DNA from 4 places in the Thiomonas intermedia genome. Region 1 is predicted to be linked to each of the others. Evidence: predicted binding sites of a transcription regulator. Region 1 holds the regulator's gene; each other region holds the start of a gene.

What was found. The regulator sigma-54, encoded in region 1, starts transcription at its own class of promoters, with help from an activator protein. The targets are predictions, from matches to a motif close to TGGCANGNAANCTGCTTT.
Region 2: BVH73_RS05125 (pilin) is a predicted target of sigma-54. The motif match lies at 3,518-3,535, and genes of this name have one in related genera.
Region 3: glnA (type I glutamate--ammonia ligase) is a predicted target of sigma-54. The motif match lies at 2,072-2,089, and genes of this name have one in related genera.
Region 4: BVH73_RS14790 (CmpA/NrtA family ABC transporter substrate-binding protein) is a predicted target of sigma-54. The motif match lies at 2,221-2,238, and genes of this name have one in related genera.

The regions. Positions count from the first base shown of each region.
Region 1 is NZ_CP020046.1:1,328,829-1,336,456, forward strand. Features, by position in the region: gene BVH73_RS06225 (CYTH and CHAD domain-containing protein) at 1-128, shown strand, start outside; gene efeU (iron uptake transporter permease EfeU) at 426-1,286, shown strand; gene efeO (iron uptake system protein EfeO) at 1,283-2,473, shown strand; gene efeB (iron uptake transporter deferrochelatase/peroxidase subunit) at 2,493-3,785, shown strand; gene efeO (iron uptake system protein EfeO) at 3,823-4,650, shown strand; gene BVH73_RS06250 (RNA polymerase factor sigma-54) at 4,653-6,170, opposite strand; gene lptB (LPS export ABC transporter ATP-binding protein) at 6,177-6,932, opposite strand; gene lptA (lipopolysaccharide transport periplasmic protein LptA) at 7,019-7,628, opposite strand, start outside.
Region 2 is NZ_CP020046.1:1,095,559-1,103,186, reverse strand. Features, by position in the region: gene BVH73_RS05135 (tetratricopeptide repeat protein) at 1-2,098, opposite strand, end outside; gene BVH73_RS05125 (pilin) at 2,892-3,341, opposite strand; gene BVH73_RS05120 (pilin) at 3,722-4,162, opposite strand; gene BVH73_RS05115 (M20 aminoacylase family protein) at 4,538-5,749, shown strand; gene BVH73_RS05110 (Uma2 family endonuclease) at 6,104-6,736, opposite strand; gene BVH73_RS05105 (SPOR domain-containing protein) at 6,764-7,531, opposite strand; gene BVH73_RS16040 (biotin--[acetyl-CoA-carboxylase] ligase) at 7,614-7,628, opposite strand, start outside.
Region 3 is NZ_CP020046.1:3,252,529-3,260,156, reverse strand. Features, by position in the region: gene BVH73_RS15135 (hypothetical protein) at 1-421, opposite strand, end outside; gene glnA (type I glutamate--ammonia ligase) at 555-1,970, opposite strand; gene BVH73_RS15125 (competence/damage-inducible protein A) at 2,219-2,989, opposite strand; gene BVH73_RS15120 (class I adenylate-forming enzyme family protein) at 3,137-4,684, shown strand; gene BVH73_RS15115 (acyl carrier protein) at 4,730-4,981, shown strand; gene nadE (NAD(+) synthase) at 4,989-5,984, shown strand; gene prmC (peptide chain release factor N(5)-glutamine methyltransferase) at 5,981-6,940, shown strand; gene BVH73_RS15100 (EAL domain-containing protein) at 7,268-7,628, shown strand, end outside.
Region 4 is NZ_CP020046.1:3,169,208-3,176,835, reverse strand. Features, by position in the region: gene BVH73_RS14805 (YihY family inner membrane protein) at 1-971, shown strand, start outside; gene BVH73_RS14800 (sirohydrochlorin chelatase) at 964-1,356, shown strand; gene BVH73_RS14795 (ANTAR domain-containing response regulator) at 1,429-2,064, shown strand; gene BVH73_RS14790 (CmpA/NrtA family ABC transporter substrate-binding protein) at 2,387-3,667, shown strand; gene ntrB (nitrate ABC transporter permease) at 3,695-4,624, shown strand; gene BVH73_RS14780 (ABC transporter ATP-binding protein) at 4,645-5,445, shown strand; gene nirB (nitrite reductase large subunit NirB) at 5,490-7,628, shown strand, end outside.

The DNA.
Region 1 (7,628 bases):
GCTGGCTCGATGATGCAGCGCTCGACGCCGCGCCATCGTGCCCCCCAGCGCAACGCCCCAGCGTGGACCTGGCCTTCGACCTGGCCCGCACCGGCCTGAAGCGCGCCCTGAGCGCCGCCCGTCAATAGCCCGCTGCGCGTCGGCCGCGCGTGCGGCGGCCCGCATCACGGCCGGAGGCAGTTGGCGGCGTGGCTCGCCCTCGCCCGCGTGAGCGGGCGACGCGCGGGCGCCTTGACGTTCACCCCGCAGTCCCCAAACAGGCTTGAGCGGAGGCCTTCCGTGGTGCTGCTTCATGCCTTTTCAAAGGGACTCGCAACACGCCCGCAGACCCACTCAATTGACAATCATTATTATTTGCAAATAGACTGCTCTCTCGTTACTAACACGCTTTTTTGCGCCCGACTTTTCGAGATTGCTGTCCTCCCATGTGGATTCCCCTACTCATCATGCTGCGCGAAGGCATCGAAGCCGCGCTGGTTGTCGGCATCATTGCCGGCTATCTCAGGCGCACCGGCCGCAGTGCCTGGATGGGCGCCGTCTGGGTCGGCGTGATGCTGGCGGCGGCGCTGTCGCTGTTCGTCGGCGCCGCGCTGCAATTCGCCGGGGCCGAGTTTCCCCAGCGCCAGCAGGAATTGCTTGAGGGCATCATCGGCCTGCTGGCCGTCGGCATCCTGACGTCCATGGTGTTCTGGATGCGGCGGGTGGCGCGATCGGTGAAGCAGGAATTGCATGCCTCCATCGATGCGGCGCTGTCGGGCACCCACAAGAACCAGGCCTATGCCCTCATCGGCATGGTGTTTCTGGCGGTGGCGCGCGAGGGCCTGGAGACGGTGTTCTTCCTGCTGGCCGTGTTCCAGCAAAGCCCCAGCCCGCTCGCGCCGCTGGGCGCACTGCTCGGCCTCATCATGGCCATCGCCGTGGGATGGGGGATTTACGTCGGCAGCATTCGTCTGAACCTCGCTCGCTTCTTCTCCACGACCAGCCTGTTGCTGCTGGTGGTCGCCGCAGGCATTCTGGCCGGCGCAGTGCGCTCGCTGCACGAGGCGGGGCTCTGGAACAACCTGCAGGCGGTGGTCTTCGACTGGAGCGAACGCCTGCCCGATGACGGCCCGGTCGGCTCCGTCCTGGCGGGCTTCTTCGGCTACCAGGACACGCCGACCGTCAGCACCTTGGGGGCCTGGGCGCTGTATCTCGTCGTTGCGCTGACCTTGTTCTTCCGCCCGTCCGGCAAGCCGTCCCCCGCCTCCCTCAACCACGATCCGGCCAAAGCCCCATCCAACGCATGAACACCCCACCGCCCGCCCCTCATCGATTTTGGATGCGCGCGGCGCTCGTCGCATCGGCGCTGGTGCTGATCGCTGCCGGAGCCGCGTTCTATTACGCCTCGCAACTGGCGCACGACAAAGCTCCGAATCAGGGCGATGAGATCATCGTCACCATCCACGCGCGGCATTGCGAACCCAACGCGCTGACCGTGCCTGCGGGCACGACCCAGTTCCGCATCGTCAACCAGTCCGATCGCGCGGTGGAGTGGGAGATTCTCGACGGCGTGATGGTGGTCGAAGAGCGTGAAAACATCGCACCCGGTCTGAGTACGCGGCTGACCACGCGGCTGGAGCCGGGCGATTACGCTATCACCTGCGGGCTGCTGAGCAACCCGCGCGGCACGCTCAAGGTCACGCCCACCACCGAATCGTCGGCCACCGCCAAGGCCGCACCGACCACCGCGGCCTTCATCGGCCCTCTGGCCGAGCAGCGTTTTGACCTCACGATGCGCAGCGACGATCTGCTGGAGGCGGCGTCCGCCCTGCGGCTGGCCATCGAAGCCGGTCAGCTCGACGCCGCACGCGCGGCCTATCTCAAGGCGCGGATCGACTATCAGCACATCGCCGCCACGGCCCAGCGCTATGGCGATCTCGACAACGCCATCAACGCGCGCGCCGACTACTTCGCCCAGCGCGAAAAAGACCCGGCGTTCGGCGGCTTTCACCGCATCGAGTACGGCCTCTTCGCCGAAAACAGCACGGCCGGACTGCTGCCTGTCGCCACCAAGCTGAACGCCGATCTGACCGCCCTGCGCACCGCCATGCTGGCGCGGCCGCTGCCGCCGCAGCAGCTTGCGCTCAACGCCGAACGGCTGATGCGCTCGCTGGCGCAAACCCGCAGCCAGGGCGAAGAGGAACGCTACAGCCACGCCGATCTGGCTGGGTTCGCCGCCAATCTCGACAGCGTGAACAAGACCCTCGCGCTCCTGCAGCCGCTGCTGGTCAAGGCCGATCCCAAGCTGCTGGCACAGCTCCAGACCGAGACCGCCAACCTCGCCTCCACGCTGGGCGGTCTGCACGGCACCGAGGGCTATCGACCCTATGACCAGGTCGATGCCAGCACGCGACAACGGATTGCGCAGCAGGCAAACCTGCTTGCGCAATCGCTGGGCGCGGTCAATGGCGCGCTCGGTCTTTCCACCACCTGAACGGCTTTTGCGACTCATCATGGCTTCCAAAGACATTCCACCGCCGAGCTGTCCGCAACGCCGACGGCTGCTGCAAGGCTTCGGCGCCACCGCGGGCGCGGCGGTTGCCGGGCTGTGCCCGGGCCTGGCCCGTGCGGCCGACGCTTCTGCGGCGACCCACGCACCGCAGAGCGACACCGTGCTGCAGCTCCAGCCGTTCCACGGCCTGCATCAGCCAGGCATCGTCACCCCTCGGCCCGCCGCGGGCATGGTGGCTTCGTTCGACATCATCGCCACCCACCGCGCCGATCTGGAACGGCTGCTGCGCACACTGACCGAGCGTGTGCGCTTTCTCATGAGCGGCGGCCCGGTTCCTGAGATCAACCCCAAGTTGCCCCCTTTGGATTCGGGCATTCTGGGCCCCGTCGTCACCCCCGACAACCTCACCATCACCCTGGCCGTGGGCGACAGTCTGTTCGACGACCGCTACGGCCTCGCCAAACTCCGGCCGCGTCGACTGCAGCGCATGACCGCATTCCCGAACGACGCGCTGGAAAAGGACCGCTGCCACGGCGATCTCACGCTGCAGTTCTGCGCCAACACGCCCGACACCAACATCCACGCCCTGCGCGACATCGTCAAGAACACCTCGGACCTGATGGTCTTGAACTGGAAGCAGGAAGGCACCGTCCCCGTCATCCAGACGCAGCCCGGCCAGCCCGAGCCCAGCGCGCGCAATTTTCTCGGCTTTCTCGATGGTTCGGCCAATCCGGCGGCCCACGACGAGCGGCTGATGAACCACGTCGTCTGGATCCGGCCGGACGACGGTGAACCGGCCTGGGCCACCCACGGCAGCTATCAAGTGGTGCGGCTGATCCGCAACTTCGTCGAACGCTGGGACCGCACGCCGCTGCAGGAGCAGGAGGCCATCTTCGGTCGGCGCAAGCACAACGGCGCTCCCCTGTCTGGCGGCGCCGACGAGTTCACCGCGCCCGATTACAGCGGCGACGCCGAGGGCAAGATCACCCCCCTCGACGCCCATATCCGCCTGGCCAATCCGCGCACCGAGGACTCGGAAAAAAACCTCATCCTGCGCCGCCCCTTCAACTATTCCAACGGCGTGATGAAGAACGGCCAGCTCGACATGGGCCTGCTGATGGTCATCTATCAGGCCGATCTCGAACAGGGCTTCATCACCGTGCAGCGCCGCCTCGACGGCGAACCGCTGGAGGAATACATCAAACCCACGGGCGGCGGCTATTTCTTCGCCCTGCCCGGGGTAGTCGACGCGCAGGACTTCTACGGCCGCTCGCTGCTGCTGGCCAGCGCCTGAATCCCTTTCACACCCACCCCTCTCAATGGAGTCTCCCATGAAACGTTTCGCCATGGCCTGTCTGCTGGGCGCCAGCCTGCTCGGCAGTCCGCTTGCCGCGCAGGCCGCCACCCCGGCCTCGCTCGATCTGGTCACCCCGATCACCGATTACAAAATCTACGTCACCAAAAACATCAACGAGCTGGTCACCCAGACCCGCGCCTTCACCACGGCGGTCAAGAAAGGCGATGTGGCCACGGCGAAAAAGCTGTTCGGTCCGACCCGCGTGCACTACGAGCGCATCGAACCGATCGCTGAGCTCTTCAGCGATCTGGACGCCTCGATGGATTCGCGAGAGGACGATCATGAAAAAGGCGTGAACGCCCCCGATTTCACCGGCTTTCACCGCATCGAATACGGGCTGTGGATCAAAAACAGCACGACAGGCCTCACACCGTTTGCGGACAAGCTGATGGCCGACGTGCTCGACCTGCAAAAGCGCATCAACGGCATGACCTTCCCGCCCGACAAGGTGGTGGGCGGCTCTGCGGCGCTGATGGAAGAAGTGGCCGCCACCAAGATCAGCGGCGAGGAAGACCGCTACAGCCACACCGATCTGTACGACTTCCAGGCGAATGTGGACGGCTCGAAAAAGATCTTCGATCTGTTCCGTCCGCAACTGCCCAAGGGCAACGAGGCCTATGTGGCCAAGGTCGAGAAAAACTTCGGCACGGTCAACACCATCCTCGACAAGTACAAGACCCAGGACGGCGGCTACGTGACCTATGACAAGGTCACGGAAAAGGATCGAAAGATCCTCTCGGGCGCGGTCAACACCCTGGCCGAAGACCTCTCGATGCTGCGCGGCAAGCTCGGCCTGAGCTGAGATTAGCCCGTCTTGCGCAGATTCGCCGGGGCGATGCGCAGGGCCTCGCGGTACTTCGCCACGGTGCGCCGTGCGACCTGCACGCCTTGCTGCGTGAGGCGCTCGGCGAGTTCGCTGTCCGACAGGGGCTTGGCGCTGTTTTCCTCTGCAACGAGGCGCCGGATGAGTTCGCGCACCGCCGTGGACGAGGTGTTGCCCCCGGCCTCGGTGCTCAGGCCGGAGCCGAAGAAATACTTCAGCTCCACGGTGCCAAAGGGCGTGAGCATGAACTTCTGGGTGGTCACGCGCGAGATGGTCGATTCGTGCAGCCCGAGTTCGTCGGCGATTTCACGCAGCACCATCGGCCGCATGGCCACCGGGCCGAAGTCGAAGAACCGCTGCTGGCGCTCGACAATGGTCTGCGAGACGCGCTGAATGGTCTCGAAACGCTGCTGTACGTTCTTCACGAACCAGCGCGCCTCCTGAAGCTGGCCCTGCATGGCGCCACCGCTGTCGCGCGCTCGGCGCATGGCATCGGCATAGATCTGGTTCACCCGCAGCTTGGGCATGACCTCGGGATTGAGCTGCGCCGTCCAGCCTTGCGGGGTCTTGCGGGCGATCACATCGGGCGTCACCGCTTGCGCGGCATCGCGGCGGAAAGCGCCACCCGGATGCGGGTCGAGCTGGGCGATGCGTTGCTGCGCCTGGCGTAACGCGTTTTCATCGGCCTCGAGCTGGCGTTCGAGCTTGCGCCAGTCGCGCCTGGCCAGCATGTCCAGATGGCCGCCGCGGCAAATCTGCAGGGCCAGCTCTCGCACGGCGCAACGCGGCTGACGCAGCAACTGCAAACAAAGGCAATCGGCCAGATCGTGCCCGGCCACCCCGGCCGGATCGAAGCTCTGGATCAGTCGCATGGCCGTGGTGAGCGCGTCGGACAGGTCTTCGATCTGTTCGGCATCTGCCGCGGGGGCGAGGGCCAGCGCCAGCTCCAGGGGCGTGTCGGGCAGATAGCCATCGTCGTCGAGGGAATCGATGATGGCCTCCGCGGCCGCGCGGTCGGTGGCGCTCAAGGCCAGCCCGGCAAGCTGCGCCCGCAAATGATCGCGCAAATCGATCTGCTCAGAAGCAACGTCCAGGGCGCTGAATTCGTCGTCGTCCCCGCTGCCTCCGGCGCTCTGGCCTGAGCTGACCCAGGAGTCAGCGTCGGCATCGATATCGGCGCCGTGATCGGTCTCGCCGCTGCTGGCCGTCCAGTCCTGCGTTTCGAGCTGCAGTTCGGCAGTGGGCTCAGCCGCGGTCTCATGCCCCTCGGTGGCCACCTGGGGCACGTCGGGCGTCAACGCCGCCTGCGGCTCGGACGTCGTCGCAGCGGCCGACGGATCCTCCGTTTCTTCGGGTTCGAGAAACGGATTGGATTCGAGCAGACCTTCGATCTCTTGCGTGAGTTCGAGCGTGGAGAGTTGCAGCAGGCGAATGGACTGCTGCAACTGCGGCGTGAGCGCGAGATGCTGGGACAGGCGCAGATTCAGCGACGGTTTCATCGCGGCTTACATGCGGAAGTTTTCACCGAGGTACACCTTGCGCACCGCGGGGTTGTCAATGATGGATTGCGGATCGCCCTGGGCCAACACCTGGCCTTCGCTGATGATGCAGGCACGGTCACAGATCCCTAGCGTCTCGCGCACGTTGTGGTCGGTGATGAGCACACCGATGCCCTGCTCTTTCAGGAAATGGACGATGCGCTGAATCTCGATCACCGCGATCGGATCGATCCCGGCGAACGGTTCGTCGAGCAGGATGAACCGCGGCTGCGTGGCCAGTGCACGCGCGATTTCCACGCGCCGACGTTCGCCTCCCGACAGCGCGGGCGCGGGGCTGTCGCGCAGGTGTTCGACATGCAGTTCGCGCAGGAGGTGATCTTCGCGTTGGCGGATTTCGGCACGGCTCAGGCGACGCCCCTGGGCGTCACGCTGCAGTTCCAGCACGGCCCGGACGTTCTCGGCGACGGTCATGCGCCGGAAGATGGAAGCCTCTTGCGGCAGGTAGGACAGCCCCATGCGCGCCCGCCGATGCATGGGCGAATCGCTCACATCCTGGCCGTCGATGTGGATGCGCCCCGCATCGGGTCGCACCAGCCCAACAATCATGTAGAACGACGTGGTCTTGCCTGCGCCGTTCGGGCCCAGCAGACCGACGACCTCGCCGCAGCGCACGCTGAAACTCACATCGCGGACCACCTGCCTGCCGGCATAGCGCTTCTGCAGATGCTGCACGTCGAGTTGCGGCCCGGAAGCCGAACGCATGGCCAAGGGACTTTCGCCATGCTGAGACGCAACCGGTTCCAGTCCACCCCGCAGCACGGTTTGCTGCGGCCGCTGCGGCTGCGCGCTCAAGGCTGAGCCCCAAGCGTGGGCGCCACTTTGAGTGCCGGTGTCGACTTCGGCCTCGCTGGTGCGGACGATGCCGCGGGCTGGGGCGTCAACATCACCCGCACACGCCCGCCCGGATTGGTCGCCGTGGCGCCTTGTGCGCCCCCTTCCACCGTGAAGACGTCGGTGATCTGGTTGTAGGCAATCACATTGCCCTGGCTGCGGTCGATCAATCGACCATCGATCAGCCGACTGAGAATGGCCTGGCCACGCAGGGTGACGACATCAGTCTTGCCGTCGTATTCGATGCGCTGTGCTGCGCCGTCCAGGGTCTGGGCGGGCTGGCCTGGAGCGACGTCGATTTGACGCTGAAAGGTTGCCAGCTCTCCCGGCGCGGCCAATGCCGTGGCATATTGATAGCCATCCGGAGCCTGGCGCACGTCCACGGTGGCGGCACGCAAAACGAGGGAGCCCTTGGTCACGACCACATGGCCGGTGAACACGCTGGTCTGGTGCACATCGTCGTAACGCATGGCATCGGCCTCGATGTGGATGGGCTGATTTCGATCGGTCTGTGCGGCCTGCGCGAACGGCGCCAGATGCAGCGCGAACAACAGGACAGACAACAGG
Region 2 (7,628 bases), 230 kb from region 1:
GCAGGTTTTTCCAGTAGTCGTACTTGCCGGGGTCGAGCGCCACGGCGCGCAGCATGAGCTGGTAGGCCAGCGGGTTGTCGTGCGCAAGGTTGGCGGCCCAGTTGGCTTGCAGCGTGACCAGATCGGCCCGGCCCGGGTTGCGCTGCACCGCGAAGGCCACCAGTCGGCCGAGTTGCTGCACGTCCTCCGGGGTGTAGTGGCACACGCCATTGTTGCTGCACTGGATCAGGCTGTAGAGCGCGCCCACGTCTTCGGAGCTCATCGGCTGAGTGGCGATGGTGTGGTGCATCTCGGCCCACCACCGAGGTTGAATCGGCAGGCCGTTTTTCGCCGACATGAATACCAGGGCCTGCAAAGGCTGCAGATCGGCGCCGGGCAGCAGGGCGCCCTGTTCCATCTGCCGCATGCCCATCTGGAACTGCGGGCTGTCCACGCCTTGCGCGGTGATGAGCATCATGCGGCCCAGGTCGTAACTGGCGCGCGGCGACTTCGGATGCGTGGTCGCCTCGAAATACGCCAGCCGGTACGGGTTGCCCCAGGTCTGCGCCCGAAGCGTGGTGAAAAGACCGTAGAGCGTGATCAACGCCAACACGGCGCCCACGGTGAGCAGGCGCAGCGTGCCGCGGCGCCCGGCATCGGGCGGGCTCCCCCTCCCGGCCTCCCCCACGGGGTGGGGGAGGTGAGCACGGCGCTTCGCGGCTTGCGGGCTCCAGGTGAACAACAGCGCGAACAGCGCCAGAAACACCCCCCAGTCCGGCAGATAGTTGCGATGCTCGTACACCAGCTCCAGCGGCACGAAGGTAGACAGCAGCGACTGCCCGGCGAACCACCACAGCACACCGAACGCGAACAACGGCAGGCGGCGGCGCAAGGCCAGCGCCGCACCCAGCAGCGCCGCCAGAAACGCCCAGCTTGCCGCCGTCGTCCACGGCGAGAGCCAGCCGGTGGATAGCGCAATGTCGTCGTGATAGAGCGAAAGCGCATCGGGCGAGGGCAGTACGATCCAGCGCAGATAGTCCACCAGCACCCGGCCTTCGGTGAACAGCCTCTCGCTCAAGGTGAACGGACGGGCGGCGTAGGCCGAGCCGTTGAGCGCCCCGGGTAACAGCCACGCCAGGCCCAGCACGCCGGGAATGAGCAGCAGCACCACGAACACCGGAATCAGCGGGTTGAGGCCGGAGGGCGGCGCGGCCGACTCCCCCTCCCGACCTCCCCCACTGCGTAGGGGAGGAGAAGACGGCGTGTCACGGTTTTGGGTATGCCCCTCCCGACCTCCCCCACTGCGTAGGGGAGGAGAAGACGGCGTGTCACGGTTTTGGGTATGTCCCTCCCGACCTTCACCACTGCTGGAGGACGAGCAAGAGACTCCCTCCCCACCTGTGGGGAGGGCAGGGGTGGGGAGGCTTGTCGCCGCCCGCGCCCCGCGCAGCACCACCCACTCCAGCACGAAGGCATAGGCCGGCAGCATCACCCCGGTCTCCTTCGCCAGCGCGGCCAGGGCCGTGCCCAGCGCCAGACTGCCCCAGATCCACGCCAAGGCGCCGCGCCGGCCGGCGATCAGCCGCATGCGGCCATGCCAATACGCCAGCAGCCCCAGCAGCACGAAGGCCGAGGCCAGCGACTCTTCGCGCTGAATCACGTAAAGCACCGCCGTGAGCTGAATCGGGGCCAGTACCCAGGCCGCCGTGGCGAGCAGCGCCAACGCAGGGGCGCCGACCAGCCAGGGGCTCGGCGCCCGGCGCTCCAGCCAGCCCAGCACCCGCGCCGACAGCAACCACACCAGAGCGCCGTTGAACAGATGCAGCAGCACATTCGCCAGCTTTAGCGGCCAGGGGTTCATGCCGGTGAACACCATCTGCGCGGCAAAGGTGAACATCGACAGCGGCCGGTCCAGCGGCCCGGCATGCGCGCTCCAGATGGCGTGCCAGAAATGAGACTGCAGCGCACTTTGCGCAAACGCCGCGTTGTCCACCAGATTGCCGAAATCGTCGAACACATAACCGCCCGACAGCCCCGGCCAATAAACCAGCAAGCCCAGCGCGAGAATGAACAGCAGAAACAGCTTCGAAAAGAGCTTCGGGGTCAGGTCTGGCTTCATCGCATACGCCTTGCCTCGTGGCGGCGCACCCCACGGCCCGCGATCTCCAGAAGCAGTCGGCGGTCCGTGTCATCGACAGAGAGGGCCTCTCGCCGGTCGCCCCGGGCCGTGACGGGATGGAGCGCATGCGGTAATTCGAGAGGCGGAAAATGGAGCATGGTGCGAGTCTAGCTTTGGATAACGGGCCCTGGACCCGACGCTTGGGTCATTCGGCTCATTTTCCACGCGCAACGACTCGATGCGTGACAACGTCCGCACCTTGGTGGTTGCCAGAGCGAGGTCTTCGCACAAAGCGTGCGCGGCGATGAGCAGGTCGTTCGGGCCGATGGGCGTACCGGCTCTTTCCAGCGCCGAAGCGCAGTTCGGCACCCACCACGATCGACGTGCACACCTGCGAATCCCCGACCCGGGCGATGGCCTGGGCAACGATGCCGTCGCGGATGGCGTAGCAAATCCGACAGCACGTTGGTGTCGGGCAAAGAACGCAAAGTCGGCGTCACCGCTTCACATCAGCCAGAGGCTGCAAGCCGGCCTCCCTCGCGGCGCATGACAGCCTCCCGCCCTTTCAACTCGAATTCGCGCGGGATGCGCACGGCCTGCCTGATGGCGTCCATGGCGGAACCCACGCACAGGACGTTCAGCGCAGTTCACGATCAGGCCACCATATCCAAATCAGGCAGGGCCGATGGCATGGAGGCGTCAGGGTATTTGTGAGGCCATGAAAAAACCCGCCTCGCGGCGGGTTTCCGGGTGAAGAAGGGGGGTATGGAACTAGACCTGACCCCATTCACTTTTAGCTACCGTTGCAAGAACTGGGCAGGTATTGAGTAGGAACGGTAGTGCCAGCGGAAGTAGTACCGCAAGTCCAACGAATGGATCCGCCACCGGCTGTTACCGCCGACAAGGACAGAATTTTGCCATCAATTGCGCTATTGGCCTTCTGAGGAGAGGCCTTGCTGAAGGTAATCAGAATTTTGCCTCCTGCAGCATTAACATTAGAAACATAGCTTCCAGTAATGGCATTGGCCGCTGCAAGTCCAGCAGATGCATTTTGCGATGGGAATGTTCCCTTATTGGTGTAATATTCTGCCAGCGCGGTTTTTGCCCCATCAGCCAACGAAAGACCTTCCGAAACCTGCGCCCGAATCGTGTAATTCTGATAAGCCGGAATCGCGATGGCTGCCAAAATACCAATAATCGCCACCACGATCATCAATTCGATCAGGGTGAAGCCTTGCTGCATTTGTTGCTTGATGCTGAGATTGCGTTTCATCTGAAACTCCCGAGAGTGGAAAGTAAGAAAATTAATGAACAAGAACGGTTGGGTAAAAAACGCCGCAGCCCGGAGCGGAGGTGAACCTGGAGATGCTGCCCCGAGCTGCGGTGGACTGACATCACCCCCCGATGGGCAGGGAACATAGAGCACAAGCCGTGCCAGCCCGAAATCCTGCCTTTTCTGTGAACTGGTTCACGAAATCCAGCCCCGCGACTCTTCAGGCCGCTGACAATCTTTGTCGTCATCGCCCGTTTTTGTCAGCCCGGCCTGCGAATTGGCATCGCCCCAAAGCAAGAGGGCGCAGGCTTGAAGCCTGCGCCCTCTTGCGGTGAGAGGAATGGGCCGTGTCAGCGGCAGGATGTGGGTAGATAGTCTGGCGATACGCCGTTGGCGGCGGCATGGGTGGTGCAGTTCCATATCAAGGTGCCGGCCGAACTGGTGGCCGAGAGGTAAAGCACCTTGTTCTGAAGATTGCTGTTGGCGTTTTTGCCGTAGGTCATTTGAATGAGGCCCGAGGTGACGGTGACGCTGCTCACATAATTGCCGCTGATGGACGCCGGCGAAACCAGCCCGGCGGACTGGTTGGAGTTGGGAAAGGCGCCGTGCTGCGCGTAGTAATCCCAGATGGCATTCTTCGCGCCACCCGCCAGGGTGAGCCCCTCGGCCACCTGGGCGCGCATGGTGTAGTTCTGATAGGCCGGAATGGCAATGGCCGCCAGGATGCCGATGATGGCCACCACGATCATCAGCTCGATGAGGGTGAAGCCGCGTTGGAGGGTGGGGCGCATGGTCGGGTCGTGCTTGGAAGGGTTGAGTCCAGGATTTGTAAACAATCGTCATTCTGGCTCTGCAAACCGCAGGCCAGCGGGTTGGGGGGCACGGCGCGGGACAATGTGTGAACTGCTTCACGGTTTGGCGTGCACGGGGTGGTTTCGGTGCGACGGTTTGTGGCGCCCGTGAACCTCTTTTGTCACTCGGCGCGGTTGAGTTGACGGTTTTTCGCGGCCTGTCGTGGGCGCTTCAAGTTGGGGCCGACTGGGGCACAATCGGGCGGTCGGCGCCGCGCGGCTGTTCCGAAGATCGGGCATCGTCCTGACCCAAGGCGCGCCGCACACCAGGGGCTCGGCGATACCTTGCCCCGCTTTGCTGGGAGACAGACCATCATGCCACTCATCGATTCCATCGTGACCGAAGCCGCCGCGCTCACCGCCTTGCGGCGCGATCTGCACGCGCATCCCGAGCTGTGCTTCGAGGAGCTGCGCACCGCCGAGGTGGTGGCAGCGCAGTTGACGGCCTGGGGCGTGGAGGTGCATCGCGGCCTGGGCAAGACCGGGGTGGTGGGGGTGATTCACGGGCGCGACGGCGGGCAGGCGGGCCCAGGGCAGGGCCGCATGATCGGCCTGCGCGCCGACTTCGACGCCCTGCCGGTGACCGAATTCAACACCTTCGCCCACGCCAGCCAGCACCCCGGCAAGATGCACGCCTGCGGCCACGACGGCCACACCGCCATGCTGCTGGCGGCGGCGCAGCATCTGGCCCGCACGCGCGATTTCGAGGGCACGGTGGTCTGCATCTTCCAGCCGGCCGAAGAGGGCGGCGGCGGCGCGCGCGAAATGATCAGGGACGGCCTGTTCGAGCGCTTTCCGGTGCAGGCGGTGTTTGGCATGCACAACTGGCCGGGCATTCCGGCGGGGCACTTCGCGGTGAAGGCCGGGCCGGTGATGGCGTCGAGCAACGAGTTCCGCATCAAACTCACCGGCAAGGGGGCGCACGCGGCCATGCCGCATCTGGGCCTCGACCCGGTGCCCGCCGCCTGCCAGATGGTGCAGGCGTTTCAGACCATCGTCACCCGCAACCGCGCACCTCTTGACCCGGCGGTGATCTCGGTCACCATGATTCATACCGGCGAGGCGACCAATGTGATTCCCGAAGTGGCCGAGATTCAGGGCACGGCGCGCAGCTTCACCACCGAGACGCTCGACCTGATCGAGGCCCGCATGCGCGACATCGCCACCCACACCGCGGCGGCTTTCGGCGTGGCGTGCGAGTTTGCGTTCAAGCGCAACTATCCGCCCACCATCAACCACGCCGCCGAGGCCGAGTTCGCCCGGCGGGTGATGGTGGAGACGGCGGGGCCTGAAGCGGTGCACACGTTCGTGCCGTCGATGGGCGCGGAAGATTTTTCTTTCATGCTGCAGGAAAAGCCCGGGGCCTATCTCATCATCGGCAACGGCGACGGCGACCACCGCGCTCCCGGCCACGGCCTGGGCCCGTGCACCCTGCACAACCCGAACTACGACTTCAACGACGACCTCATCCCACTGGGCGGCAGCTTCTGGGTCAGGCTGGCGCAGGCGTGGTTGGCGCGGGGGTAAGGCGGTTTGCTCCCTCCCCACTGGTGGGGAGGGTTGGGGAGGGGAGTTTCTGAGCACACAGGGGCTCCAGCCTCCCCCTCCCAGCCTCCCCCACGGGGTGGGGGAGGTGAAAACAGCGCGCCGGGGAAGGCGGTTTGCTCCCTCCCCACTGGTGGGGAGGGCTGGGGAGGGGAGTTTCTGAGTGCACAGGGGCTCCAGCCTCCCCCTCCCAGCCTCCCCCACGGGTGGGGGAGGTGAAAACAGCGCGCCGGGTAAGGCGGTTTGACCTTGCATCCCCTCCCGCGGCTTGGCGCGCGCCATCGCGGGAATTTATTCAGCGTCGCGCCTGGGCGCCGAACTGCCGCTGGCCGCGATTTACGCAGACGTGCCAGCGCTGGCCGCGACGGTTTCGGCAGCGGCTTCGGCGGACGAGGCGGAAAAATCGACTTCCGCGTAAAGCTCAGCCAGCGGGAAGACGAAGCTGCGCTCGGATGTGGCGCAGGTGATCTGGGCGTCGAGCCCGGTGGCCTCATGCAGTGTCCAGACTCCGTCCGCACTACGGATGAAGGCCTCGATGTGCGGTTGGCCCTGCGCGACGAAGACCACGGCCTGCAAGCTGGGCAGCATGCGGTAGGCGGAGAATTTATCGCCCCGGTCGTGGCCCTCGGTCGAAGGCGAGAGCACCTCGACGATGAGAAGGGCATCCTGCTGCTGGTTGCTGCGCGCGGCGTCTGCGGCCGAACAGGTGACGAACACGTCGGGGTAGAAACTGGCGTTGGCGGCTTCCACGCGCAGCTTGACGTCGGCCATGTAGACCCTGCAGGGCGTGCCGCGCGTCTGGGCGCGCAGGGCGATGTACATGTTGCCCGTGAGGGTGTTGTGCGCGGTACTGCCGCCGGCCATGGCGAAGACCTCGCCGCCGAGGTATTCGTGACGCTCGGGCTGGGCTTCTTCCCAGACGAGATAGTCGGCGTAGGTGAAACGGGGCTGGGACAGAACGGCGGACATGGCGTTTCTCCAGAGAGCGTTTGAAGTTTACGGCGCTGCCGCCTCGGTCGCGCAGGTCTTGACGATCTGCCCGCCGAGCTGGCCCGACACGCTGCCGAGCGCCTTGATCTGCTGCGGGGTGAGCGCGGGGAGCCGCAGGGTGACGCGGTTCAGCCCGGTGTTGCGTTGCACCACTTTCGCGCCCTGCACGCCTTGCTTCTTCACGATCTGCAACTGCTCCTGCGCCGCGGCCTCGTTGCTGAAGACGCCCAGAGATATGCCCGGCTCATAGCGCGGCCGATCGGTCACGGGCGCGAACACTTTGACCTTGCCTTGCCGGGTGATCTGATCGAGCACGGTGCGCATCGCGTCCTGGCTGGGGAAGGGGCCGAGCAGCACCATCCATTGATCCGGCGTGGGGGTGTTGTGCGCCTTGGCCTTGAGCCCGGCCCTGGCCAGCGCGGCCTGTGCCTGCGCGAGGGCGGCAGACTCCATGGCACCGAACGGCCCGATCTGGCGGCAGACGGTGGGGGCGCCGTCGGCGGCGGCGTCTTGCGGCGCGGGCGCGGAAGGGGGGGGGTCGGGCTCGGCGGGGGCGCTGGCAGGCGCCGAAGACGCGGGCTGCGGCGCGCTGGCGGGCGTGGCCGAGGCGCTGGCCAGCGGCGTGATGTGCACCTGCTCGGGATGGATCTGCAGGGCCAGGCGCTGAGGCTCGCGCTGTGTGACCGGCCCCAGCCCGGCGCCTGCCATCCAGCCTTGTGACCAGGCGAAGAACACGAGGTTGGCGAGCAGGAGGGCGAGGAGCAGGGTGCGCATGGAAAGCCGGGGAAAGGGGTGAGGGCGAAGGCCGTCGTCAGTGAAGCGCCGTCATTTTGCCGTGTCTGTCGCGGAGGGTGGGTCAGACCTTCTCGGA
Region 3 (7,628 bases), 1.4 Mb from region 1:
TGGGCAGGTAATCGGGCTGGCCATTGTTGTAGGCCTTGGACTGCTGCTCCAGGCGGGCCTGTTGCTGTTGCAACTCCTGCTCCAGAATGCGCCGCGCCTCGGCATCGCGCTCTTTCTGGGTGGAGGGCGCGACCCGCGCGGCCTGGTTCACATTGGAACCGGCCTTCTGATCCTCGCTCCGTCCGCCCGAGCCCGCCGCCTTGGGTGCCACCATCGGGCTGGACAGGATGCTCACATTGGCGTTGTCGATGAGCTTGCAGTTCTTCTCTTTCACCTCGGAGAGATCATTGGTGTAGGAATTGTCGGGGCAGCGATAGACCCGCTGCGGGTCAGTCTGCGCCAGGGCGGCAGAGGCGCCCGCCACGGCTGCAAACACGGCAAACGCTGCATATCGAACGGTCAGACGGACAAACGGTGTCATGGTGCGCCAGGGTCAAGAGATCAGCGGTCAGTGTAAGTCTGGCAACGCATCCGCCACAGGACCGGCCGACAGGCCGTGGCGGAATTGCCAAAAAAAGAGCGGCCCGCAGGCCGCTCTTGAAAACCATGCCGCTTTACAGCGAGTAGTACATCTCGAACTCGACCGGATGGGTGGTCATGCGGAAACGCGTGACCTCTTCCATCTTCAGATCGATGTAGGCGCTGATGAAGTCGTCGCTGAAGACGCCGCCCTTGGTCAGGAAGGCGCGGTCCTTGTCCAGATAGTCCAGCGCCTGGTCGAGGCTGGAGCAGACGGTCGGGATCTTGGCCTCTTCTTCGGGCGGCAGGTCGTACAGGTTCTTGCTCGCGGCTTCGCCCGGGTGAATCTTGTTTTCCACGCCGTCCAGGCCGGCCATCATCATGGCGGAGAAGGCCAGGTACGGATTGGCCGTGGGATCGGGGAAGCGCACTTCGATGCGGCGGGCCTTGTCGCTCTGCACGAACGGCACGCGGATGGACGCCGAACGATTGCGGGCGGAGTAAGCCAGCATCACCGGAGCCTCAAAGCCAGGCACCAGACGCTTGTAGGAGTTGGTGCCCGGGTTGGTGATGGCGTTGAGCGCGCGGGCGTGCTTGATGATGCCGCCGATGTAGTACAGCGCGAATTCGCTCAGCCCGGCATAGCCATTGCCCGCAAACAGGTTCTTGCCGTCTTTCCAGATCGACTGGTGCACATGCATGCCCGAACCGTTGTCGCCGACGATGGGTTTGGGCATGAAGGTCGCCGTCTTGCCGTAGGCGTGCGAGACATTCTGCACCACGTACTTGAGGACCTGCGTCCAGTCGGCGCGCTGCACCAGGGTGGAGAACCGGGTGCCGATTTCGCACTGGCCGGCATTGGCCACTTCGTGGTGATGCACTTCGACCGGCACGCCCATTTGTTCGAGCAGCAGGCACATTTCCGAGCGGATGTCCTGCAGGCTGTCGACCGGGGGCACCGGGAAGTAGCCACCCTTCACCGAGGGACGGTGGCCCATGTTGCCACCTTCCATCTTGTCACCGGTAGCCCATGCGGCTTCGTTGGAATCGACCTTGACGAAACAGCCGGACATGTCGACGTTCCAGCGGACCTGATCGAAGATGAAGAACTCGGGTTCCGGACCAAAGTAGGCCGTATCACCGATGCCGGAAGCCTTGAGGTAGGCCTCGGCCTTCTTCGCGATGGAACGCGGATCGCGGTCGTAAGGTTTGCCATCACCCGGCTCGAGCACGTCGCAGCTCAGCAGCAGCGTGGTTTCTTCGTAGAACGGATCGATATTGGCGGTGTTGGGATCGGGCATGAGCAGCATGTCCGAGGCTTCGATGCCTTTCCAGCCGGCGATGGAGGAACCGTCGAAAGCATGGCCGTCGGTGAATTTGTCTTCATCGAAATGGGACACCGGCACCGAAACGTGTTGCTCTTTGCCGCGGGTGTCGGTGAAACGGAAATCCACGAATTTGACGTCGTGCTCTTTCACCATGCCCATCACGTCGGCGACTGTTTTGCTCATGAAAATCTCCTATCAGGTTGAAATGCGTGTGGGTGGCATCTTTGCGTCAAAAGATGGCACTCAACATCGTTTGCTGCAATGCTCCGAGCAGTACGGTGAATCTAGCAGAAAGCGTGCCCAGATCGGTCGGATGACACCCCACCTCCCGGGGCCTTGATGGAGCGGCCATCGGGGCGGGTTTTGCTCAGAGGGTGGCCGCCCTATCGTGGTGCGTCAATGCGATATGCACCATACATGTGCGTCCAGCGTCATTTCGGTGCGTACTCCCAACTGCCCGCTGGCAAGTGTGCACACAAATAAACGAATGCGGCCTCAACCCCCATGGCCTCGCCCTTGACGCCCAGTTCGATATGACGGCCCCAGACCGGATGATCCACGCTGGGCAGACTGAAGACTTTCACCCCTGGGTATCGGTGCTCGATGTCTTCCATGAGTGGCGTCAGATCGGACTCCATCGCCTTGCGGACGATGACCGCCTGCTCGACCTGATGGCCTTGTCCATGAAGGTCAGCAAGCGGGCCATCCAGCGCCCATTCGAGCATCGGCCAGGCCATGACCGGAAATCCCGGTACGAAGTAGTGCTGGCGGATGGAAAAACCCGGAATCTTGTTGTACGGGTTGGGAATGATGGCGCTGCCCTGGGGAAAACACCCCATTTGCAGGCGCTGCTGATTGGCGGGAGAGTCCAGGTCGCCCAGTCCCGCCTCCACAATGCGTTGCTGGATCAGTTCCTTCGCATCGGGGTGCAGAGCCAGAGGCACGCCCAGGGCGGCAGCGACACTTTGCCGGGTGTGATCGTCCGGCGTGGCGCCGATGCCGCCACAGCTCAGCGCCACGTCGCCGCGCTGGAAACTGGCGGCAAACGATGCCGCCAGCTGCGCGGGGTCGTCCCCCAAATATTGCACCCAGTCCACACGCATCTGCCTCGCCCTGAGCAAACCGAGCAGGTGGGGAAAATGTTTGTCCTGACGTTTTCCGGAGAGGATTTCGTCGCCGATGATGTAAAGCCCCAGTCCCATACCCGCATCCTGAATTTTGAAAGGTCAAGGATAGCGGCGGCGCGGCTCCAAATAAGTCACACAGTTGCGCTTTCCTTGTGTGGACGGGGGGCTGAAACCGCCAGCACCGCTCGTATGCTCGCAACCTCCACCTGCTCCATGCCGCCCATGCTCCTTCACCACACCTTCGAGACGACGGTCACCTCCCATGCGGAACATCGTGCGGTCGTGCGCGAGGGAGTGGCGACCCGCTACGCCGATCTGGCGGACCGCGTGGAAGGCATCGCCGCCGCGCTTCGTGCCGACGGAGTGCAGCGCGGCGAACGGGTGGCGCTGTTTCTCGACAACTGCGTGGAAATGATCGCGGCAATGTATGCCGTGCTCAAAATCGGCGCCGTGTTCATGCCGGTCAACACCTTGACCAAGGCCGACAAGCTGGCCTACATCCTCAACGACTCCGAAGCCAGCGCCCTGCTCACGCAGCAGGAACTGGCCGAAACCAGCCGCGCGGCACTGGCGCAGAACGGCAGTGTCCGTCATTGCTACATGCTGACGGCCTACGCGCTGGGCAAGCCCGACGAAGGCGCCCCGGATGCGCGCGAACGCCCCTTTCCTTCAGCCGTGAGCCAGGCGCCCTGCTCGCCCACGCATCCCGATCTGATCGACCAGGACCTGGCCGCCATCATTTACACCTCGGGCTCCACCGGCGATGCCAAGGGCGTGATGCTCACCCACCTGAACATGCTCACCGCGCTGCGCTCGGTGCGCGGCTATCTGGGCCTGCGGCAGGATGACCTCATCGTCTGCGCCCTGCCGCTGGCTTTCGATTACGGGCTCTATCAGGTGCTGATGGCTTTCAGCCTGGGCGCCACCGTGCTGCTGGAGCGCTCGTTCACCTTCCCAGTAAAGGTGCTGGCGACTATGGCGCAGGAGCGGGCCACCGTCTTCGCCGGTGTGCCCACCATGTTCACCCTGCTGACCAATCTCAAGGCCTTGAGCGAGTTCGACCTTTCCGCGCTGCGGCTGATCACCAACACCGCCGCAGCGCTGCCACAGACGCAGATTGCGCAGATCCGCGCGCTGTTTCCGCAAGCCACGCTGTTCTCCATGTACGGACTGACCGAGTGCAAGCGCGTCACCTACCTGCCCCCCGAACAGCTCGACCTGCGGCCCGGCAGCGTGGGGCGCGGCATGCCCAACGAGGAAGTCTGGCTGGTCGATGACGAGGGGCGCCGCCTGCCCTGGGGTTCCACGGGCGAGCTGGTCATCCGGGGCAGCCATGTGATGCGCGGCTACTGGCGCAAGCCGCAGCAGACCGAGCAGCGCCTGCGCCCGGGGCCGATCCCCGGCGAGACGGTGCTGTATTCGGGCGATCTGTTCCGCACCGATGACGAAGGCTGGCTGTATTTCGTGGCCAGACGCGACGACATCATCAAGAGCCGGGGCGAAAAAGTCAGCCCGCGCGAAGTCGAAAATGTGCTGCATGCGCTGGGCGGCGTGCTCGAAGCTGCCGTCATCGGCGTGGACGACCCGCTGCTCGGCCAGGCCGTGAAGGCCTTCGTGGTCTGCAAACCAGGCGTGAGCCTGACCGAACGCGACGTCATCAAACATTGCCTGGCCCACATCGAGAACTTCATGGCGCCGAAGTACGTCGAATTCGTCGATGCCCTGCCTCGCACCGATACCGGAAAAATCAAGAAAACGGGATTGCGCTGATGCCGCGCGCCCATCCGTCCTTCCCCTCACCGAGGTTTCCTTTCCATGGCTGACATGCACCAAAAGATCCGCGATTACATCGACAGCAACTTCCTGCTCGGTGCGCGCGACACCGCCTACGGCGATACCGATTCCCTGCTGGATCTGCACATCCTCGACTCCACCGGCGTGCTCGAACTCATCCTCTTCCTGGAGGAAACCTGGGGCATCCAGGTCGCCGACATCGAGATGGTGCCGGAGAACCTCGACAGCGTGGCTGCCATCGCGGCCTATGTGCAGCGCAAGCAGGCCGCCTGAGGCCGCCATGTCGCGCCCCGCACTCAATACCGATGTCCTCGCGCTCGACGGCGAGGCCGAGACCGCGCGCATCGGCGAGTTCTTCCTCCACACCCTGCGCGGCCTGAACAAGCGGGGCGTGGTGCTCGGCCTCTCGGGAGGCGTCGACAGCTCGGTGTGCGCTGCGCTGGCAGTGCGGGCCCTTGGGCCGCAGCGCGTGTTCGGCCTGCTCATGCCCGAGCGCGACTCCTCGCACGCCAGCGCCAGCCTGGGGGCACAAGTCGCGCAGCAGCTGGGCATTGAATACGCCGTGGAAGACATCGCCCCCGCCCTGGACGCCATCGGCTGCTACCGCTGGCGCGACGAGGCGGTGCGCACGGTACTGCCCGCCTACACCCCGCAGTGGAAAATCAAGCTCGCGATCTCGGGCGGACTGGCCGGCGGCATCAATCACTTCAAGCTCATCGCCCAGGCGCCCGACGGCGTCCTGTCCGAAACCCGGCTGCCGCTGCGCGCCTACCTGCAGATCGTCGCGGCGACCAACCACAAGCAGCGCCTGCGCAAGACCCTTGAATACTTCCACGCCGACCGCCTGAATTACGCCGTCATCGGCACGCCCAACCGGTTGGAATACGACCAGGGGTTTTTTGTGAAGAACGGCGACGGCTCCGCCGACCTCAAACCCATCGCCCACCTCTACAAGACCCAGGTCTACGCGCTCGCCCGCCACCTCGGTCTGCCCGACGCCGTATGCAGTGCGGCGCCAACCACCGACACCTACAGCCTGCCGCAGGGTCAGGACGAGTTCTATTTCGCCCTGCCCTGGCACCAGATGGACCTGGCGCTCTGGGCGCGCAACCACGGCTACGGCGATACCGAGCTTGCCCAGGCGCTCGGCACCACGCCGCAGGCCGCTGCCGCGGTTCTGGGCGATATCGACGCCAAGCGGCGCAGCACCCGCTATCTGCATGCCCGGCCGGCGCTGGTCGAGCCGGTCTTCCCCACCTCCGGAGATGACGCTTGAATACCCGTCCCGATGATGCCTCCGCACTCGACCAGGCCGATCTGCTGGCGCTTGGGTCCCACGGCCAGACCGCCTTTGCGCAACGCCTGGCGCGTCTGACTCAGGCGCTCGACATCCTGCCTGACAAGCCCGAAGAGACACCGGCCTCAGCCCTGCGCGCCCTCTGGCTGCTGGCCGCGGGGCAGCCGCTGTCGCTCCATGCCGCCCGCGAGACCGCGCTGCCTGTGCTCGACGCCCGGCAGCTCGGCGCCCTCGACGCACTGATCGCGCGGCGCATCGCCGGGGAGCCCATCGCATACCTGACCGGCCGCCAACACTTCATGGGACTCGAACTCCTGGCTTCGCCCGAGGCGCTGATCCCCCGCGCCGAGAGCGAAATGCTGGCCCGCGCCGCCATCGAGAAGCTGCGCGATGTCGCGGCCAGTCGGCCAACGCCGCCCCTGGCCATCGATGTGTGCTGCGGCTCGGGCAATCTCGCGCTGGCACTGGCTCATGCCGTGCCCAAGGCGCTGGTGCATGGCGCAGACATCTCCCCAACCGCCATCGACCTGGCCGTGGCCAACACCCGCCAACTGGGCCTGAGCGAGCGGGTCCAGTTGCACACCGGCGATCTGCTCGCCCCGTTCGGCGACGACTTTCATCGCAAGGTGGATCTGCTGGTTTCGCTGCCACCCTACATTTCCACCGCCAAGATGGACACCATGCCGCAGGAGATCGTGGGGCATGAGCCCCATCTCGCCTTCGATGGCGGGCCTTTCGGCGTGCGCATTCTCATGCGCCTCATCCGCGAAGCCCCGCCCCTGCTGCGTCCGGGGGGCTGGCTGGGCATGGAAGTCGGCCTGGGGCAAGGCCCCGCCATGACCCAGCTTCTGGAGAAAAGCCCGGCTTACGACCGGGTGGAAACCATCGCCGATGCCCAGGGCGCCGTGCGCGCCATTCTCGCCAGGGCTGTCTAAGGCGACGCTGAACAAATTCCCGCGATGGCGCGGCGGCACCGCGGCTGGAGCGGATGAGCCGATCCGGGAATTTGTCACGAAAGCGCCTCATTAGCGACATCTCCGGCTTGCTAAATTGCTAGGCCGACTTTACAAAGTCTCCGTCGCACTTCCCTCCCTTCCGCACTTCCCGCCCTGCTTACCGACTGGCTCCGGCACCGTACCGGACACCGCTGCAATGCCCTGGTCTCCAACTGGTCCTTTTCTTTCCGAACGCACGTTTCGCCCGAAGTTCAACGCCGCCCGGCCGCATCGACGATGCCACTCCGCGCCGCGCGGGACGGAACGATGAAACCGTCGCTGCGTCGCGTTTTCCTGCAGGGGCTGCTGTGGCTGCCCGTCGCCCTATCGGTGATCTGGTTTGTCAATCAGGAGCGCCTCGACTACCTGCATGCGAAAGAGCGCGTGCGCGAGCGCGCCCGTCACGCCGCACTGGCGGAGGGTCAGCTGATCCAGCTGAGGCTGATGCAGCAGTTCCAGCAGCTCGGGTTTGTCGCCAATGCCATCGTCGGCGGCCAAGACCCCGAAGCCCTCGACGACCGTACACGGCAGACTCTCCAGCGCTATGCGGGCGAACACCCGGAGCTGCTGGCCATCAATATCCTCTCGGCCGATGCCCGGCACATTGCCTGGTCCAACCATCCGCAGA
Region 4 (7,628 bases), 1.5 Mb from region 1:
TCAGCGTGGCCTTTCTCATCGTCACGGCGACGTCGATGATGCTCACCGTCGACCGGGCGCTCAACGCCATCTGGCGCACGTCCAGGCCGCGCCCGCTGGCGCAGCGCGTCCTGCTTTACTGGGCTGGCTTCACGCTCGGCCCGCTCGTGCTCGGTGCCAGCCTGGGCCTGATGAGCTATGTCGCCGGTGCCCACCGCGGGCTGCTGCACCAGTTGCCCGGCGGTGCCAGCGTCGTACTCAGCGTGGCCTCGTGGGCGGTCATGGCCATCGCGCTGGCGGCGCTGTTCCGGTTCATCCCCAACACCGATGTGCGCTGGCGCGATGCGCTGATCGGCGGTTTCATGGCCGCGCTGGCGTTCAGCCTGACCGGAAAAGGGCTGGCCTGGTACTTCTCCAGCGTGACCACCTATACCGCCGTCTACGGCACCTTCGCCACCCTGCCGCTGCTGCTGCTGTGGATCTACTTCAGCTGGATTGCCGTGCTGGTGGGCGCCATGATTGCCGCCTACCTTCCCTCGCTGCGCGTACGCGCCATCCGGCTCGACGGCTATGCGGGCGCCGAATTTCTCAGCGCCGTGGGCGTGCTCAAGCTGCTGCATGGCGCTCGACAGGCGCCCGATTGCGGCGTACCCGCGGCCGAGCTTTCGCGCCGCCTGCGCATCGATCCGCTGCAGTTGCAGGAACTGCTTACCGTACTGGAGCATCTGGGCTGGGCGGGCAAAGCGGCGGCCCCACGACCCCGAAGCCCCTCGCGCTGGGCGCTGCTCTGCGATCCGCTGACCACCCCACTCGGGCCGCTGATCGACGCCCTGCTGCTCGACAAGCAACAGGCCACCCTCACCTCCGCCCTGCTTGGTCACATGCTCAGCGACGAAGAACGCGACTGGAGCCTGGCGCAATTGCTGGGCGATACGCTCGCCTATACAACGTCCGTCCCGGCCACACCCCGCACGGAATCGCACGATGAATAAGCCCCCGCCGGTCCTGCTCCTTCTACTGGCCCACGGCTCGCGGCAGCCCGAGTGGGCGCGGCCTTTCGAGGCAGTTCGAGACCAGGTGCAGCAGGCTCACCCCGAGTTGACCGTTCGACTCGCCTTCCTGGAATTCATGCAGCCCTCGCTGCGTCAAACCTTGCTGGATGCTGGCGAGCATGGATACTCGCAGGTGCAGATCGCCCCCCTGTTTCTCGGCTCGGGTGGCCACCTTCAGCGCGATATACCGCAGATGGCGCAAGCGGTGCAGGCGCACTATCCAGATCTCAACATCGATGTTGCCGCCGCAGCGGGAGAGCAAGCGGAAGTGATCGAGGCGCTGGCCCGCTTCGCCGCGCGGGTCGTGACCCGCACGGCCGATTGAGGTGAATCCAGTATTCCTCTCGCTCGGACGGCTGATTGGGGCTCAGGGCATGGAATTTGCACCTTTCCCGCCATGTCCAACCTCGCCCGCACCCTGACCGTTGCCGTCATCTCGCCCGATCCCGCCCTGGCATCAGGCGAGGATTCGGAAAGTCATCAACGACAGGCCGAACGCTGCGCGCTGCTCGAGAAGGCCATGCTGGAGGCAGGGTACAAGGTCGTGGCCATTCTGCCGGCCAGCCTGGACCTGGACGAGCGCATTGCTTCGCTCAAGCCCGATCTCATCATTGTGGACGCCGAGTCCGGGGTGCGCGATCTGCTCGAACACGTCGTTCTGGCCTCGCGCGATACCCAGCGGCCCATCGTGCTGTTCACCGATGAAGACGACACTGAAACCGCGCAACTCGCCATCACTGCCGGTGTGAGCGCGTATATCGTCGACGGCCTCAAGCCCAGCCGCGTCAAGCCCGTGATCGAAGTCGCACTGGCGCGGTTCGAGCGCGAGCAACATCTCCGGGCTGAACTGGACGCGGCCCGCACCCAACTCGCCGAGCGCAAAGTGCTGGAGCGGGCCAAGGGCATCGTGATGCAGCGCCAGAACTGCAGTGAAGAAGAGGCCTTCAGCCGCATGCGCAAACTGGCCATGGAGAAAGGACTGAAGCTCAGCGACGTGGCCCAGCGCATCCTCGACACCGTCGGGCTGATTTGAGAGGGTGCGAACCCATCCGCCACGACCGTGCAGTGCGCCATGCGGGTGCAATCCCGCACCAGCCTGGCGCACTCGCGACGCGTGTTGCACCACGCCTTCTCCGCCCTGAAGTCATACACCCCAGGGTTTTCCTCTGAGCCCTACTGTCGAACAGGCTGGCACGTCGTTTGCTTTGAACAAGGCGTAGATCAACGGCGGTCTATGTGAAACCACTGACCGGGAGTCTCCCCCGGATCAGCTCGGCAATGATGCCTTCGTGTGCCTCGCCTCGTGCGACGTGCCCGGAGGCTTTTTTTTCGCCCGACTTTTTTCAGGACTTGTCATGCGCCCTCAAGACGACACTACGCCCCAGAGCAACAACCCGGCACAGCCCTTGCGCCGCACCCTCATCAAGTCAGGCGCCGCAGCGGCACTCTCCGGACTGCTTCCCGGTTTGCAACCCGCAACGCGCGCCGCCACTCTGGGAAAACCTGAAATGGAAGAAGTGAAGATCGGATTCATCCCGTTGACCGACTGCGCCCCCGTGGTGATGGCCTCGGTACTCGGCTTCGACAAAAAGTACGGCGTCAAGATCATCCCGAGCAAGCAGGCCTCGTGGGCCGCAGTGCGCGACAACCTGCTCACTGGCGGCATCCACATGGCGCATGCGCTCTACGGCCTGCCCTACGGCGTGCAGCTCGGCGTCGGCGGCCCCAAGCGCGACATGGCCATCCTCATGGGCCTGAACCGAAATGGCCAGGCCATCAGCCTGTCGGACGCGCTGGCCAAGCAGGGCGTCACCACCGGCGAAGCACTGGCCAAGGCCGTGCTCGCCAAGACCCGCACCTTCACCTTCGCCCAGACCTTCCCCACCAGCACCCATGCCATGTGGCTGTACTACTGGCTGGCCACCTACGGCATCAACCCGCTGAAGGACGACAAGGTGATTACCGTGCCGCCGCCGCAAATGGTGGCGAACATGCGCGTGGGATCCATGGACGGTTTCTGCGTTGGCGAGCCGTGGAACGCGGTGGCCATCGCGCAGAAGATCGGCTTCACCGCAGCGACCAGCCAGGACATCTGGCCCGACCACCCCGAGAAGGCGCTGGGCACCACCGCCGAGTTCGTGCAGAAATACCCCAACACCACCAAGGCGGTGATGGCTGCGGTGCTCGAAGCCTGCCAGTGGATCGACGCCTCGCTGGCCAACAAGACCAAGATGGCCAACGTCATCGCCGAGCCGGGCTATGTGAACACCTCGGTGGAAACCATTCTGCCGCGCATCCTCGGACGCTACACCAACGGTCTGGGCAAGAGCTGGGACGACAAGCATCCGATGGCCTTCTATGAAGACGGTCAGGTGAACTACCCCTGGTTGTCCGACGGCATGTGGTTCCTCACCCAGTTCCGTCGCTGGGGCCTGATCAAGACCGACCCCGACTACCTCGCCGTGGCCAAGGCGGTGAACCGTACCGACCTCTACACCGAAGTGGCCACCGCGCTCAAGGTGCCCGTGCCCAAGAACCCGATGCGCACCTCCAAGCTGATCGACGGCGTGATATGGGACGGCAAGGACCCCAAAACCTACGCCCACGGCTTCAAGATCAACGACATGGTGTCGTGAGCCGAACCCGCCATGCAGGAGAACACCATGAACACCGTAGTCCTCCCGACCACCGCGACCTATGACCGCGCCACGCCGACCGACGGCAGCGCAGCCCACGCAGCCGCGGCTGCCGCCGCACACGCTGCGGCGCCTCATCCCAAGGTGCGCCCGGCCACACCACAGGAACGCCAGCGCGCGCGCAATCGTCGCGTGCTGGTGGCTGGGCTCGCCCCGCTACTGGGCCTCGGCCTGTTGCTGTTGCTGTGGGAAATTGCCTCCGAACGCAGCCAGCAGTTCCCCTCGCCGCTGGCCACCTGGATGTCGGCACAGAAGGTGTTCGCCCATCCTTTCTACGATAACGGCCCGAACGACGTGGGCATCGGCTGGAACTTGCTGGCCTCGCTGCAACGCGTGGCCTATGGCTTCGGCCTGGCGGCGCTGGTGGGCATTCCGCTGGGTTTCGCCATCGGCCGCATGCCGTTTCTCAACCGCATGTTCGCACCCATCATCAGCCTGCTGCGGCCTGTGTCTCCGCTGGCCTGGTTGCCGATCGGCCTCTACGTGTTCAGCAATGCCCCGGCGGCGGCGATCTACACCATTTTCATCTGTTCGATCTGGCCGATGATGATCAATACTGCCATCGGCGTGCAGCGCATCCCGGCCGACTACCTGAACGTCGCACGCGTGCTCGATCTCTCCGGCTGGCAGACCTTCACCAAGATCCTGCTGCCTTCGGTCATGCCCTACATGATGACTGGGGTGCGGCTGTCGGTGGGGACGGCCTGGCTGGTCATCGTCGCCGCGGAAATGCTCACCGGCGGTACCGGCATCGGCTTCTGGCTCTGGAACGAGTGGAACAACCTCAACCTCGCCCACATCCTGATCGCCATTCTGGTCATCGGCATCACCGGCATGGCGCTCGAAGGCCTGCTCATGCTGCTGGCCCGCCGCTTCGCCTACGACGAACGCTCCTGAACCCGGAAGAGGAGAACGATATGGAACGCTTTATTTCCGTCGAACAAGTGGACATGGTGTTCGACACCACCCGCGGTCCCTTTCACGCCCTCAAGGGCATCGACCTGGGCATTGCCCGCGGCGAATTCATCAGCCTGATCGGCCATTCCGGCTGCGGCAAGAGCACCCTGCTCAATCTCATCGCCGGGCTCACCCTGCCCAGCGAGGGGGTGCTGCTGTGCGACGGTCGCGAAATCCACGCCCCCGGCCCCGACCGCGCGGTGGTGTTCCAGAACCACTCGCTGCTGCCCTGGCTGAGCTGCTTTGACAACATCCACCTCGGTGTGGCGCGCGTGTTCGGCAAAACCGATGGCAGCGCGCAGTTGCAGGCCCGCACCCTTGCCGCGCTGGAGCTCGTCGGCCTGCCGCACGCCGCGCACAAGAAACCGAGCGAAATCTCCGGCGGCATGAAGCAGCGCGTGGGCATCGCCCGGGCGTTGGCGATGGAGCCCAAGGTGCTGCTGATGGACGAGCCCTTCGGCGCCCTCGACGCGCTCACCCGCGCCAAGCTGCAGGACGAACTGCAGGGCATCGTCGCCAAGAGCGGAGCCACCGTGGTGATGGTGACCCACGACGTGGACGAGGCCGTACTGCTGTCCGACCGCATCATCATGCTGACCAACGGCCCGGCGGCGACCATCGGCGAGATTCTTCACGTCGACCTGCCGCGCCCGCGCGACCGCCTCGCGCTCAGCGAAGACCCGCACTACGCCCACCTGCGCGCCCAGGTTCTGGAGTTTCTCTACAAGCGCCAGGCGCATCCGCAAGCCAAGGCTGCGTGATGGACTCGGCGATGCAAGCTGCCCAGCAACAGGAAACCCGCATCATGAACAAACCCAGACTCGTGCTCATCGGCAACGGCATGGCCGGGGTGCGTGCGCTCGAAGAACTGCTCAAGCTCGACCCCGAGCTGTACGACATCACCGTGTTCGGCGCCGAGCCGCATCCCAACTACAACCGCATTCTGTTGTCACCGGTGCTCGCCGACGAGCAGACGGTGGAGGAGATCATCCTCAACCCGCTGACCTGGTATGCCGACAACGGCATCACCCTGCATACCAGCAAGAAGGTGGTCGAGATCGATCGCATCAAGCGCGTGGTGCGTGCCGACGACGGCACGCAAGCAAAGTATGACCGCCTGCTCATCGCCACCGGCTCGCTGCCCTTCATCCTGCCGGTGCCGGGCAAGGAGCTTCAGGGCGTGATCGCCTATCGCGACATCGCCGACACTGAAACGATGATCGAAGCAGCCAAGGTGCACAAGCACGCGGTGGTCATCGGCGGCGGTTTGCTCGGGCTGGAAGCCGCCAACGGCCTGATGCTTCGGGGCATGGACGTCACGGTGGTGCACATCATGCCCTGGCTGATGGAACGCCAGCTCGACGAGGTGGCGGGCAAGCTGCTGCAGAAATCGCTGGAGGATCGCGGCCTCAAGTTCCTCATGGGCGCGCAGACCCAGGCCTTGCTGAGCAACGACCAAGGCCGCGTGTGCGCAGTGCAGTTCAAGGATGGCAGGAAGATTCCCGCCGATCTGGTGGTGATGGCCGCGGGCATCCGCCCCAACACCGCCCTGGCCGAAAGTGCGGGCATCCACTGCAACCGCGGCATCGTGGTCACGGACACCCTGCAGACCGTGACCGACCCGCGGATCTACGCCGTGGGCGAATGCGCCGCGCATCGTGGCATCGCCTACGGCCTGGTGGCGCCGCTGTTCGAGCAGGGCAAGGTGGCGGCCAACCATCTGGCGCAGATGGGCATCGGCCGCTACACCGGCAGCCAGACCAGCACCAAGCTCAAGGTGACGGGCATCGACCTGTTCTCCGCGGGCGACTTCATGGGCGGCGAGGGCTGCGAAGACATCGTGCTGTCCGACCCCTTTTCCGGCGTCTACAAGCGGCTGGTGGTGAAGGGCGACAAGCTGGTCGGCGCCTGCCTCTATGGCGACACAGTGGACGGCTCCTGGTACTTCAAGCTGTTGCGCGAAGGCCGCAAGGTACACGACATCCGCGACAAGTTGATGTTCGGCGAAAGCCACCTCGGCGATGCCGGCCACCAGGGTCAGAGCAAGGCGCAACTCATGGCCGACGCCGACGAGGTCTGCGGCTGCAACGGCGTGAACAAAGGGGCCATCTGCAAGGCCATCAAGGACAAGGGCCTGTTCACCCTGGAAGAAGTGCGCAAGCACACCAAGGCCAGCGCGAGCTGCGGCTCGTGCACCGGTCTGGTCGAGCAGATCCTGATGTTCACCGCGGGTGGCGACTACTCGGCCGCGCCGAAGAAAAAGGCGATGTGCGGCTGCACCGACTCCAGCCACCAGGACGTGCGCGACGCCATCCGCGAGCAGCATCTGTTGAGCATTCCCGAGGTCTACGCCAAGCTCGGCTGGCGCACGCCCAACGGCTGCTCGTCATGCCGCCCCGCGGTCAACTACTACCTCATCTCCACCTGGCCGCACGAGGCGAAGGACGACCCGCAGAGTCGCTTCATTAACGAGCGCAGTCACGCCAATATCCAGAAGAACGGCACCTACTCGGTAATTCCGCGCATGTGGGGCGGCGAGACCTCGGCTGCCGAACTGCGCCGCATCGCCGACGTGGTGGACCAGTTCAACATCCCCACGGTCAAGGTCACGGGTGGCCAGCGCATCGACCTGCTCGGGGTGAAGAAGGAAGACCTTCAGGCGGTGTGGAACGCCATCGGCATGCCCAGCGGCCATGCCTACGCCAAGGCGCTGCGCACGGTGAAAACCTGCGTGGGCAGCGAGTGGTGCCGCTTCGGCACCCAGGACAGCACCGCAATGGGCAAGGCGCTGGAGCGCGCCACCTGGCGCATGTACGCGCCGCACAAGGTGAAGTACGCGGTGAGCGGCTGCCCGCGCAACTGTGCCGAGGCCGGCATCAAGGACGTGGGCATTATCGGCGTCGATTCCGGGTGGGAGATGTATGTGGCGGGCAACGGCGGCATC